DNA from 3 places in the Ketobacter nezhaii genome. Region 1 is predicted to be linked to each of the others. Evidence: predicted binding sites of a transcription regulator. Region 1 holds the regulator's gene; each other region holds the start of a gene.
The links. The regulator FliA, encoded in region 1, starts transcription of late flagellar genes. The targets are predictions, from matches to a motif close to CTAAAGTTTNNNNNNNNNNNGCCGNTAA.

Region 2: the regulator FliA is predicted to act here: its motif matches at 1,792-1,819, upstream of FT643_RS01565 (flagellar protein MotY).
Region 3: the regulator FliA is predicted to act here: its motif matches at 1,475-1,502, upstream of flgM (flagellar biosynthesis anti-sigma factor FlgM).

Annotation. Positions count from the first base shown of each region.
Region 1 covers NZ_VRKW01000001.1:433,145-437,325, reverse strand. Annotated here, with positions in the region: gene flhF (flagellar biosynthesis protein FlhF) at 1-1,266, shown strand, start outside; gene FT643_RS01985 (MinD/ParA family protein) at 1,298-2,119, shown strand; gene FT643_RS01980 (RNA polymerase sigma factor FliA) at 2,157-2,867, shown strand; gene cheY (chemotaxis response regulator CheY) at 3,032-3,418, shown strand; gene FT643_RS01970 (protein phosphatase CheZ) at 3,454-4,181, shown strand, end outside.
Region 2 covers NZ_VRKW01000001.1:332,361-336,541, reverse strand. Annotated here, with positions in the region: gene FT643_RS01580 (alpha/beta fold hydrolase) at 1-126, shown strand, start outside; gene FT643_RS01575 (class I SAM-dependent methyltransferase) at 150-914, opposite strand; gene rnt (ribonuclease T) at 1,057-1,704, opposite strand; gene FT643_RS01565 (flagellar protein MotY) at 1,848-2,723, shown strand; gene FT643_RS01560 (argininosuccinate synthase) at 2,875-4,095, shown strand.
Region 3 covers NZ_VRKW01000005.1:113,060-117,240, reverse strand. Annotated here, with positions in the region: gene FT643_RS11740 (chemotaxis protein CheV) at 1-506, opposite strand, end outside; gene flgA (flagellar basal body P-ring formation chaperone FlgA) at 666-1,424, shown strand; gene flgM (flagellar biosynthesis anti-sigma factor FlgM) at 1,542-1,853, shown strand; gene FT643_RS11725 (flagella synthesis protein FlgN) at 2,030-2,551, shown strand; gene FT643_RS11720 (flagellar brake protein) at 2,629-3,396, shown strand; gene FT643_RS11715 (TIGR04282 family arsenosugar biosynthesis glycosyltransferase) at 3,389-4,000, opposite strand; gene FT643_RS11710 (TIGR04283 family arsenosugar biosynthesis glycosyltransferase) at 3,997-4,181, opposite strand, start outside.

The DNA.
Region 1 (4,181 bases):
ATGCCGGATTATATGGATAACAGCGCGCAACCACCCAAAATGGGTGATCCTGCCCGGGTGCTGAAAGAGGCCCATAACGGGTATGCTCCGACGGAAGAAGAAAAGTCAGAATTAATGGCAGCGCTACAACGGCGCGGTCAGGCTAACGAGCAATTTGACGCGTTGTTAAAGCAACGTCAGCAGCAGGAGTCGGGTGTATCGACTCAAGAGCCTCAAGTGCAAATCAGTGCCCGCGCGCGGCAGCGAATGCAGGCCCAATCGGCGGCTCCCCGGGTTGCAGAACCTGCGCCTGTTGCGCAGCAGCAAGCACCGCAATCCGGTAGCGAGCTGGCGGCTATGCGCGGCGAACTGAGCCAGTTGCGTCAGATGCTCAATATCCAGATGGCGAATGTGGCCTGGGGCAGCTTTAACCACCAGAACCCATTATCCGCCTCCGTATTCAAAAAATTGGCGCGCCTGGGTTTGTCCCCGGCGCTGTGCCGGAAGCTGGTTCGTAATGTGCGTGCCGATACCGATATCAAACAGGCCTGGAAAACCTGCCTGGTGGAGCTGAGTGACGATCTGCCGTTAATGCAGGCGGACATTGTGGCCCACGGTGGTGTTTTTGCCTTCGTCGGACCGGCGGGTGTGGGTAAGACCACCACCATTTCTAAAATAGCCACACGCTATGTATTGGAACACGGCGCCGAGAATTTGGCACTGGTCACAACGGACAGTTATCGCCTTGCGGGTCATGAGCAGCTCAGCACGTTGGGCCGCATTCTGAACGTACCGGTACGGGTGGTCACTGAGCAACAGTCCCTGGAGCAAATTTTACGGGGATTGTCCCGCAAAAAACTGGTTCTGATCGATACTGCGGGTTTAAGCCACAAAGACCAGGTTCACCGGGAACAGATGGATATGCTGGAAACCCTGGGTGATCACGTGCAGCGCTGGTTGGTGTTGTCTTCCACCACGCAACGCAGAATTTTGGATAAAGCGGTTGCGGATTATAAACATCTGAATCTAGACGGTTGTATTCTCACAAAACTGGACGAATCCGCAAGTTTGGGCGAGGCTTTAAGCATGGTCATTGAATCTCAGCTGCCCATAGCCTATACCACGGATGGTCAGAATATCCCTGATGACTTACAGCGACCGAATGCGACGCGTCTTCTGAATCATGCCATTGCACTCGCGAAGGGGTACAGAATGGACGAAGCGGAGGTGGCAGATTATTACAGCGATGCCATTTCGGATGCGGAAGCGGAGCTGGCCTACGCCTAGCAAACTGAACCAAGGTGCATACAAAAATTTTATGAGCAATCATTCTGTACAGGTTATCGCAGTAACGGGCGGTAAAGGTGGTGTCGGCAAGAGCAACGTCTCAATCAACCTGGGCGTGTGTCTGGCGGAGATGGGGCGCAGGGTGGTGTTGATGGACGCCGATCTGGGGCTGGCAAACCTGGACATCCTTTTGGGTATTACGGCGCGTAAAAACTTATCCCATGTTTTGAATGGCGAATGCAGCTTGTCCGAAATCCTGGTGGACGGCCCCGGCGGAATTAAAATCGTACCGGCATCATCAGGCACCCGGGAATTGGTGAGCATGGGCACGCGGGAGCACGCCGGTCTGATTCACGCTTTCAGTGAGCTGAGCGATCAGGTGGACGTATTGCTGATCGATACCGCTGCAGGTATCTCCGAAATGGTGGTCAGTTTTCTTACGGCAGCCCAGGAGAGCCTTTTTGTTGTAACCAACGAGCCCACCTCTATTACCGACGCGTATGCGTTGATGAAACTGCTCAATCAACAGCACGGCATGTACCGTTTCAATGTGTTGGCCAATATGGTTCGCACGCAACAGGAAGGCCGGGAAATCTACGCCAAGCTCACCAAAGTAACCGACCGCTTTCTGGATGTCGCGTTGCAATTTAGCGGTTGCATTCCGTTTGATGAATACCTTCGCAAAGCCGTGATGCGTCAAAAACCGGTGGTGGAAGCCTATCCCCGCAGTAAAGCGGCATTGGCATTCCGAACCCTGGCAAATAAAGTTGACGGATGGCCGCTTCCTACTACGCCGCGCGGCCATCTGGAGTTTTTCGTGGATCGTCTGGTGCAGGGCGTAGCCGCCCGTTAGACAGGCAAAAGCAATGTTGGGTCAAAGACAGCAGCATATGTATAACGATAAATCGGCACCTCAACTGGATGCGATGGTGGAGCAGTACACGCCCTTGGTCAGGCGCATTGCTCATCACCTGATGGGTCGAATGCCGTCCTCGGTTGCGGTTGAAGATTTATATCAAGCTGGTTTGATTGGCCTGCTGGACGCGATCAAGCGTTTTGATAATAGCAAGGGCGCCAGCTTCGAAACCTACGCCGGTATCCGCATTCGCGGGGCGATGGTGGATGATGTGCGGAAGGGCGAGTGGGCGCCGCGCTCGGTACACCGTAATGCGCGCCGTATCCAGGAAGCCATCCGCAGTGTCGAGAATCGCACCGGTGCCGATGCCCATGACCGGGATATCGCCAACGAATTGGGTATTTCCCTGAACGAATACCATGCCATGCTTCAGGACAGCATGGCGACACGTTTGTTCAGCCTGGATGAAATGGAATCGCCGGACGATTTTATTGACAGTGAGCGCCAACAAGAGCAATCCCTGAACCCTTTTGAAGAACTGCAGCATGGGGATTTCCGCAATCACCTGGCTAAGGCAATCGAGCAACTTTCTGAGCGTGAACAATTGGTTATCTCGCTTTACTACGACGAAGAGCTGAACCTGAAGGAAATCGGTGAAGTACTGGGCGTTAGTGAATCGAGGGTGAGTCAAATTCACAGTCAGGCTGCTCAACGATTGCGAACCCGCCTACAAGAGTGGCTTTGATATTTATACAAAAACTGGATACGGCTAGATCTACAACTAGACTTAGTAAAAAGTCTGTTGAGAGATAGAACAGCGGGTGCTGCCTGCTCGACGGATTCCAACAGCATGTTAACCACCGTAGTTTGCACATTAGACGTAGTGAACTGGGTTCAGTGGAGGCAACTTTGAACAAGAACATGAAAATTCTTATTGTTGATGACTTTTCTACAATGAGACGAATTATAAAGAATCTTCTTAGGGATCTGGGGTTTACCAACACCCAGGAAGCGGATGACGGCACTTCTGCGCTTCCGTTACTCAAATCTTCGGATTTTGATTTCCTTATTACCGATTGGAATATGCCGGGTATGACCGGGATCGATTTACTGAAAGAGGTTCGAGCCGATGCCAAGCTGCAAAGTTTGCCGGTATTGATGGTGACGGCAGAAGCCAAGCGTGAACAGATTATTGAAGCTGCTCAGGCCGGGGTAAACGGATATGTGGTGAAGCCATTTACGGCGCAGGCGCTACAAGAAAAGATCGAAAAGATATTTGAACGAGTGGACGCCTGATTACAGTCACCGTGAACATCAGATGTGAGAACAGCATGACGGAACAAGGGCAACAGGAACAGTTAGTCGAGTATGCCAAAACTCTGTTAGAACAGCTCGAAAGTGGTGAAGCCAACGAAGCGATGCAGACCATTGCTCAACTGCATCAGAAGCGTGATCAAGTGCTGTTTCATGAGGTGGGACGGTTAACCCGAAGTCTGCATGAATCGATAAAAAACTTTGCCATAGATACCACCAATTCACAAATGCGCGAAGAGATGTCGCGAATGCAAGATGCTTCCCAGCGCCTCAACTATGTAATCGAAAAAACAGAGAGTGCAGCCAATAAAACCATGGACATGGTTGAGTCAACCATGCCGATCTCTGCGCAATTGGCGAATGAAGCAAAAGCGTTGAAGTTAGAGTGGGATCGTTTAATACGCCGTGAAATGCGGCCGGAAGAATTCCGCGAGCTGTCAAAAAAAGTCGGCGTTTTCCTGACAACAGCCACGGAAGAAAGCGCGACGATCAATGCCAATCTGTCCGGCATTATGCTGGCTCAGGATTTTCAGGATTTAACCGGTCAGGTAATCAAACGGGTTATTGAGCTGGTTCAGGAAGTTGAAGTGGAACTGGTCAACCTGGTCGCTATGGCCGGTTCCATTGATGAGATCACCGGTGTCAAGCACGATGACCTGACCCCGAACACGGAAAAAGCAAACGCACCTGATATCGGGCCGGAAGGTCCGATCATGGAACCGGAAAAACGCAACGACGTGGTTTC
Region 2 (4,181 bases), 100 kb from region 1:
ATGGAGAAGGCGGAATTTGCATCGGGTCTTCACCGGGAGTTTCTGGATCGCTATCGCGCAGCGGGTGCGTTCGAGCCCAGACATGACAAGTCGGACGACACCGGTCAATACGCAATTTCCGACTAATGACCGGGCTATTGGCGCTGGTCTCACTCTGATTTTTTTCCTGCGTACAGTATCAACGGCCAGTGAATTGGCTGTTCTTTCTTTGGATCACCCCAAGCGGCTTTGATCTCATCAAAATGCAATTCAAGGGGATTTGTATTGTTCGTTTTCTCGTAGAGTTTTACCGCAGACCAGGTGTTGAGATAGCCGATAAGTTCATCGAATGTCCAGCGTGTGCGCATATAAAACGGCGGGTTATCCAGGCGCGGGTAGGGGAACGCAATGCGCGTATAGCCGTTATCCAAAAGCGCACGTTCCGGTGGCCAGTATGGTCCTACAATTTCGCTATGAAAGCGTTCGATTGTTGCGTCCAGAGGAGTGTCGGTATAAAGCAATTGGTAACCCCAGGCTGCGAATAACCCGCCAGGCTTTAGCGTACGGTCAACCTCTTTAAAAAAGCGGGCATGATCGAACCAATGGATGGCTTGTGCCACGGTGATCAGGTCGATGCTGTTATCGGCTGCGTCGATGTGTTCGGCCGGGCTGACAAAAAATTTCAGATTGTCTCCGGGTTGGGTTTGCGCGATTTGTTCAGCGCTGGCATCGGTTGCGATAACCTGCTGAAAATACCCCGACAGCGCGATCGCTGCCTGTCCATTACCGCAACCGATATCCCACGCCAGCTGTTTGTTGGGGGCTGTTGTCGCTAAATATTGGTACAAGTCGTCCGGATAAATTGGGCGAAAACGCCTGTAGCTATCAGCACCGGAAGAAAAATAATCTTTAAACGAATTATCCTGCTTACTCATAATGATCGCCTTGCAACGTAAAGGGATGTTCAGGATACCCTTATTATGATGAAAGAGAAGTCAGCCAGGTAAATGTCCGGTATTCGCGCATCCCCTCATGCGCTTTCTTTGCCGTTTCTCCCAATATCGGCGCGCCGTGTGGTTAAAGCGGGTGGCCGTCGTTTTCCCGCAGCGGCCATCCGCCCATTGCTTTCCATCTGTTCACCACCCAGCAAAAGAATTCGGCTGTTTTCATGGCGTCGTAAATAGCGGAATGGGCTTCCGAATTACTGAATTGGATATGTGCTGCACGGCAGGCTTTGGCCAAAACCGTCTGACCAACCGCCAGGCCGCCGATGGTGGCAGTATCGAAGCAGGAGAAAGGATGAAACGGGTTGCGTTTGATGCCATTACGGTTGACGGCAGCGTTTACAAAATCCCGGTCGAAAAAAGCGTTGTGGCCTACCAGGATGCTGCGGGTGCAATTGGCTTCTTTCATGGCCTGTCGCACTGCACGGAACATATCTTTGATCGCGACGACTTCATCCACCGCACCTCGGAATGGGTGGTAGGGGTCGATACCGGTAAAATCCAGGGCGGCCTGTTCTATGTTGGCACCCTCGAAGGGCACCACATGGTGGTGAATCTGCTGTCCCGGAATCAGGTTGCCGTTTTCATCCATATCCAGGATGACAGCAGCAATTTCCAATAACGCATCGGTCTCATGGTTAAAGCCACCGGTCTCAACATCGATGACTACAGGAAGATAGCCACGGAAGCGGTTACACAGGGCGGTATTATCGTCACTCATCAGGGCAAGTTCTTATGAATAAGCCGCGATGCTAACTTACCACCGTACAGGGCACAAATTTTTTACACCAAAATACCCACCAGAGGGCTCAAGAATCCGCTCAGGGGGTCGATAGAATAAGGTATTACCCGGTTTTATTAACCATGGATAGCTGGTTGGACGATGTGAATATGTGGCGTATCCTTCTGATTATTTTAGCTTTTTTGGCCCCGAGTCCGGCGTTCTCTCATACCTACGAGGCGCGGGTGGATGAGTCCGTCTGGCATTTGGACCCTTCTCCTTTGCAATGTCGCCTGTGGCAATCCGTTCCCAATTACGGCGACGCCGTATTTGAAGCCAATGCGGGACAAACGCTGCAATTCTATATGGATTTGTATCGACCCATAAGCCGGGGTGGAAAAGCCGAGATGTCGGTAGAGGCACCGGAATGGCGCAGCGGATTGGTCTCCAGGCCGATCGGCACCACGGATTTCAAAGCGGGGCGACGACCCATCGAGTTAGCTGAAGAGGTCGCGAACCAAATGCTGGCGGAGTTGCAGGTGGGGATGACGCCGTCTTTCAGTCACCCCGGCTGGTTTAACGAACATCCGGTCACAGTGGGCGTTTCGGCGGTGAATTTTCAACGTGCTTACCGTGACTATCTATCCTGTGTGTCGGGCTTGTACCCGGCGAACTTTGAAGAGCTACGCCAGTCCAGGCTGCTGTTCGGAATCAATAAAGTTGGAATTAATCCCGAAATTCAGCAACGCCTGGATTTGATTGCCGGTTATATCAACCTGGATCCTTCCATAAAGAAAATATACATTGACGGTTACGCCGACAAGCCAGGCCGGCGTGGTCACAATTGGGAGCTTTCCCGCTTGCGTGCTGCGGCGGTGAAAACCTATCTTGAAGAGCAGGGCGTGATGCCGGAATTAATAGTGATGAACTACCACGGTGAAGGCCGCAGCTCCAGACGCTTCCAGAAAGAGCAATATTCTGCAGACGACCGCCGTGCCTCGATACGCCTGGTGAGGTAGTCCATGCCAGCTTTCCCAGGCTGAGTTTGCATGAACAAACCCTGTTACAGGGTCAATGGGACCACCGGGCGGTAGGAAATCATCCCGCCAATCAGGTACAATACGCGCCTTTTCAGTTTGACCATTTATTTCTGTGGAAGGGATCGTACGCATGTCTGATATCAACAAGGTGGTGCTTGCCTATTCTGGCGGTCTGGATACCTCTGTCATTGTAAAATGGCTGCAGGAAAGCTATCAGTGCGAGGTGGTCACGTTTACCGCCGATCTGGGGCAGGGAGAAGAAGTCGAGCCCGCCCGAGCCAAAGCCGAGGCCATGGGAATCAAAGAAATTTTCATTGAGGACGTGCGGGAAGAGTTCGTGCGTGACTTTGTATTCCCCATGTTTCGCGCTAACACCATCTATGAAGGTGAGTACCTGCTGGGCACGTCAATCGCACGTCCGCTCATTGCCAAGCGTCTGGTGGAAATAGCGGAAGAAACCGGAGCGGATGCGATCTCTCACGGGGCCACCGGCAAAGGCAACGATCAGGTGCGATTTGAGTTGGGCGCTTACGCATTGCAACCGGGTATTAAGGTGATTGCGCCTTGGCGCGAATGGAACCTGACCTCGCGCGAAACACTAATGAACTATGCACAGGAACATCAGATTCCGGTGGATTTCTCTAAAGCCGGTAAAAAATCCCCTTATTCTATGGACGCTAATCTACTCCATATTTCTTATGAAGGCGGCATTCTGGAAGACCCCTGGTCAGAACCGGAAGAGGACATGTGGCGTTGGTCCGTGAGCCCTGAGAACGCGCCAGACCAGCCCACCTATATTGAGCTGAGCTACGAAGGCGGCGATATCGTGGCTATTGACGGGGTGCGTCTGGCGGCCCATGAAGTACTGGCACAGCTGAACAAAGTCGGCGGCGACAATGGCATTGGCAGAGTTGATATTGTTGAGAACCGTTATGTGGGTATGAAAGCCCGCGGCGCCTACGAAACACCCGGCGGGACCATTATGATGCGTGCTCACCGCGCCATAGAATCGATTACCCTGGATCGGGAAGTGGCTCACCTGAAAGACAGCTTGATGCCCAAATACGCCGAGCTGATTTATAACGGCTACTGGTGGAGCCCGGAGCGGACCATGCTGCAGGCGATGATTGATCAGACCCAGGATGTAGTGAACGGCGTGGTGCGACTAAAACTGTATAAAGGCAATGTCACGGTCGTTGGCCGACAATCGGACCAATCCTTGTTTGATGATCGTATTGCCACGTTCGAAGACGATGCCGGAGCGTACGATCAGAAGGATGCCGAAGGCTTTATCAAACTCAATGCACTGCGTCTGCGCATTGCTGCCTCGAAAGGTCGTAAACTTAAATAACATCTTTTGTAACAACGAGTTAATTTTGGTTTAAAAAAGCTCTGGCTAGTGTTGGCAGGGCTTTTTTTGTATCTGAATCCGAGCAC
Region 3 (4,181 bases), on a different contig from region 1:
TTCAATATCTGATCAGAAATGGTTTCCTCGAGCGGGGAAACCTCAGACAAAATCTTTTCCACGTCAATAATTTCTACGATACGGTTATCGACTTCGGTAACCGCAGTAAGATAATTACCTTTGCCTGCTCCCTTGGGTGGCGGGTGTATATTTCCCCAATTCAGGTTTACGATACGTTCCACCGCTTTCACCAAAAAACCCTGCACTGCCATATTGTATTCCGAGATAATCACGAAGCAGTTTTCAATATCATCCAACGGCGCATTACCCATCGCCAGGTTCATATCCATCACAGAAATGGTGCCGCCTCGAATATGCGCAATCCCTCTGACCACTGGGTTACGTTGCGGAATGGCCGTCAGCTTCGGACACTGCAATACTTCACGGACTTTAAAAACGTTGATGCCATAAATTTGATCATCGGCCAAACGAAACAACAACAGCTCTAACCGGTTCTGTCCTACCAGTTTGGTTCGCTGATCAACAGAATCAAGAACACCGGCCATACTCAAACTCCAATTCGCTTCTACTTAAACCGCATCAATATTCCGGCACGGTGTTTGCTTGCTACTACCTTAACGCGGTGGTTCGTCAAGAAACCGGCGACCTGAATTGATCCACTCACCACTTCATTCAGAATAGGTCAAATAAATTAAATGAACAGCATGGCCCCACAAATTTTAGCGTACAAAGCGGGACGGTACCTGGCTGTTCTGGCAACGTGGCTATTGAGTAGTTTAGGCGCTACCACGGGTTTTACACAGTCACCAACCGATGAGCAGCCCGTCACTCCGGCGACACTGCACACCCAGGTCGACCAATCAATTCAGCATTATGCGAAGGAAATACAGGGGGATACCTATGAAAGCTACGATATCAGCATCCAACCGGTTGATCCCCGCCTACGCCTGAGTCGCTGTAATGCGCCTCTGGATATCCAACACCGTCCACGCAACCGCAACTACGGCCGTCTCACTATGCGCGTGGAATGTAATGGCGATGAGCCCTGGGCGATCCATGTGCCTGTTACTATTCAAGCATTTGCCAAGGTGGTGATTGCCAGCGGCCCTATCGCCAAGGGCACCCATTTAAGCGCGGGCGACATCAGTATCGAAACACGGGACGTTAGTCTGCTGTATGGCGGCTATTTTAGCGCAGCAGAACAGGTCAACGGCTTTGTTGCCAAGCGTCCCATCTCCGCAGGGCAAGTACTCAATTCTTCTTTAATGGACCCGGTTAAGATGATCAACCGGGGCGAGAAAGTGGTGATCATTGCCGAAGGCCCAGGGCTGAATATCCGCACCACCGGCGTTTCGATGGAAGACGGCGCCTACGGCGAGCTCATACGCGTCAAAAACGCCAACACAGAGAAAGTGGTCGAAGGCCGCATTAGCGGGCCCGGACGCATTAAAGTCAGCCTTTAAGCTGCCGATAAGATTATTGGCAGCGATTAAAAATTCGTGTATTAATTTGGCTAAAGTTCTAGCTGTTGCGGTCGATACATAAAGTAAGACAGCAATAAAAACAGAAGGCACAGTAACATGGCTATGGATATCAATGGGTTAAATAGCAGTCAGGCCAATTCCTCTAAGGCCCGCAACGCACAAAAAGTCGTTTCGTCCCCTGTTTCCCAGCCTGACGAATCGAATAATCCGGCAAAACCTTCAGGTGAAACCGTCCGTATCAGTGCCGAAGGCCAGACGCTTAACCGAATTAGTAAAGACATCGACTTGGAAACCCCGGTGAACCAATCCAGAGTTGAAGCATTACGCGCTGCGATTGCCGATGGCAGCTATAAAGTGGATGCTCAAGCAACGGCTGCAAAGATGCTGGAAAGCGATTCGTTATTTTAATAGTGAGTCGCCCTGCTCTCTACTCTGCTCCCATCTAAACTCTCCCTTGGTGGATCCCGATAAACCGGCTGACCCAAACCGCCCAATTCATTCCCCCTTCCGACTCCCCTTTTCTACCTTTGGCACAACCATTGCTTATTCTCTAATATTGTCAAAGAACAGTCACAGGAGTCACTATGTCCAGACAGGCAACCTCAACACCGGCCGCGAAGGTCTCACCCCAGGCGGCACAACAACTTCTTAAAGTTATTGAGCATGACTGCCAGCTGGCCCAGCAACTCAAAACCGTTCTACAGGAGGAAAAAACACTCCTGGAAAGACGGCAATACAATGCCCACAGTGAACTGGTAAAGCAAAAGACCCGCTCTTTGATTCAGCTGGAAGAAGCGGATCAACAGCGCCGCCAGATCATGTCCGAAATGGGCTTTAGCGCGGACAAAGCCGGCTTTGATCTGTTCTTAAAACAGGTTCCGGCCAGCTGGCAGCAACGTTTCAGCCAGAATTGGGATACGCTGTCTGACACCATGAACACCTGCGGCCGGCTTAACAAAGTCAATGGCAAAATTCTGGCGCATGCCCAGAATTCCATGGAAAGATTGATGACCATTATCAAGGGCACCGTGAATCAGGTCGCCATTTACCAGGCAAACGGGCGTAAGTCCCTGAATGCCGAACACCGCATGCTGGTAACTGCTTGATATTTCAGCCAGAGGAAAGCTGTCGAAGAACTGCTAGACTTGCAATAAGGAGTTTTACGAAAGGTAGTTGAGCCACCATGATTAACGGTCTCATTGATCGGCTATTTGGCCAGGAACATCAGGAAAAGAAAGGGTCGTCCAAAAACATAAAGCACGGCCGCAACAGTATCAGTGATTTGCTGGAACTGTATTTACGGGAAAACCATTTTCTTACCGCTGTGGTAATGGACACAGGTAAGCGGCGCTTAGCCAAGTTAAATAGCGGCATAGTGGATGTCGATCCCGATGCCCACCGCTTTGCCTGTGATGCGTTTCTACCAAAAGAAGCCAATGCTCTAATGATGCCCGGGGTTAAAGTGCGATTTTCGCTAACCCATCAGGGCATTCGTCATCAGTTCGAAGCCTTATATAACGACAAAGACCCTAGCCGCAGCGAAGACCTGCATTGGTTTAGTTTTCCGAAAGGGATAGAGCAAGTTCAATTGCGGGACGCTTTCCGGGTTAAACTCAGCCAGATATCATCCATCAAAGTCACACTCACTCATGATAGCAACCCCACCTTGAGCGGTGGACTGGTGGATCTGTCCGCCAGCGGTATGCGGGTAAAAATACAGGGGTTTTTAGACCCCAAACCCGAACGCGGCGAGATCTACAGTGCCTGCCACCTGGTACTGAGTGACGGTACGCCTATTGTCTGTGGTGGCAAGCTGATGCACTGGCAAGTGGAACAAGAACGCAAAGTGACCTACCTTGGAGTTCAATTCACTGAACTGGACGGTAACACCCAACGCACGCTGAACCGGTTTTTGACGGATATGCAGAGAAAAAGCCGACAGCTCAGTTAATTGTATCCTCTAATTGTTGCAGTAAATCAGGCGCGTGCTTCCGCAAGTCGTCCAGGGTATCAATATCCCATTGCTCCGGCAAAAGGTGAAATCCGATGCCGTTCGCTAACATGATATCCAACGTCGCCCCCATTACGTCCGCCGTACCCCAGGGCACCTTCTGGAATAATACAGGCCAAGTCTGCGTGGCGCCTACCAACACGTAGCCGCCGTCTTCTGCCGGCCCCAACACCACGTCGGTTTCCTGCAACGCGCTTAACGCCTGATTAAGATAGTCCGGTGTCAATGAGTAGGCATCCCCACCAATTATCAATACCCGATCAAAACGAGACAACCCATGACGTAAAGAAAAAGACATGCGGGTACCCAGCTCACGTCCTTGCTGTATCCAGACCGGTGCTGCGAAAACATCAAAATAGGCATTCGGCTCCGTGGTCCAGATTTCCACTTCGTCGGCCTGGGATGTCTGGGCAACCTGTATAATATGATCACACAATAATTTATGCAGATTTAACGCGGCGGTCTCACCCAGCGTTTTCGCAATGCGGGTTTTAACCCTTCCGGCTAATGGCGCCTTTGCGAATACCTGAATCAGCGTACTCATAATGAATTCCCGTAATACCAACGCCAAAGGCGCTGAGGAGAAACCCCCAGCCAATAGGCCAGCCGCATAAACCACATTAGTAAAATCGTGTAGACCACGCCGTCCTGCTGCCAGCGCCGGCTGGAAGTCACAACCGGGTCAGCGATGCAGAAGGGCCTGCTTAACTGTTTAAGACGCTTGC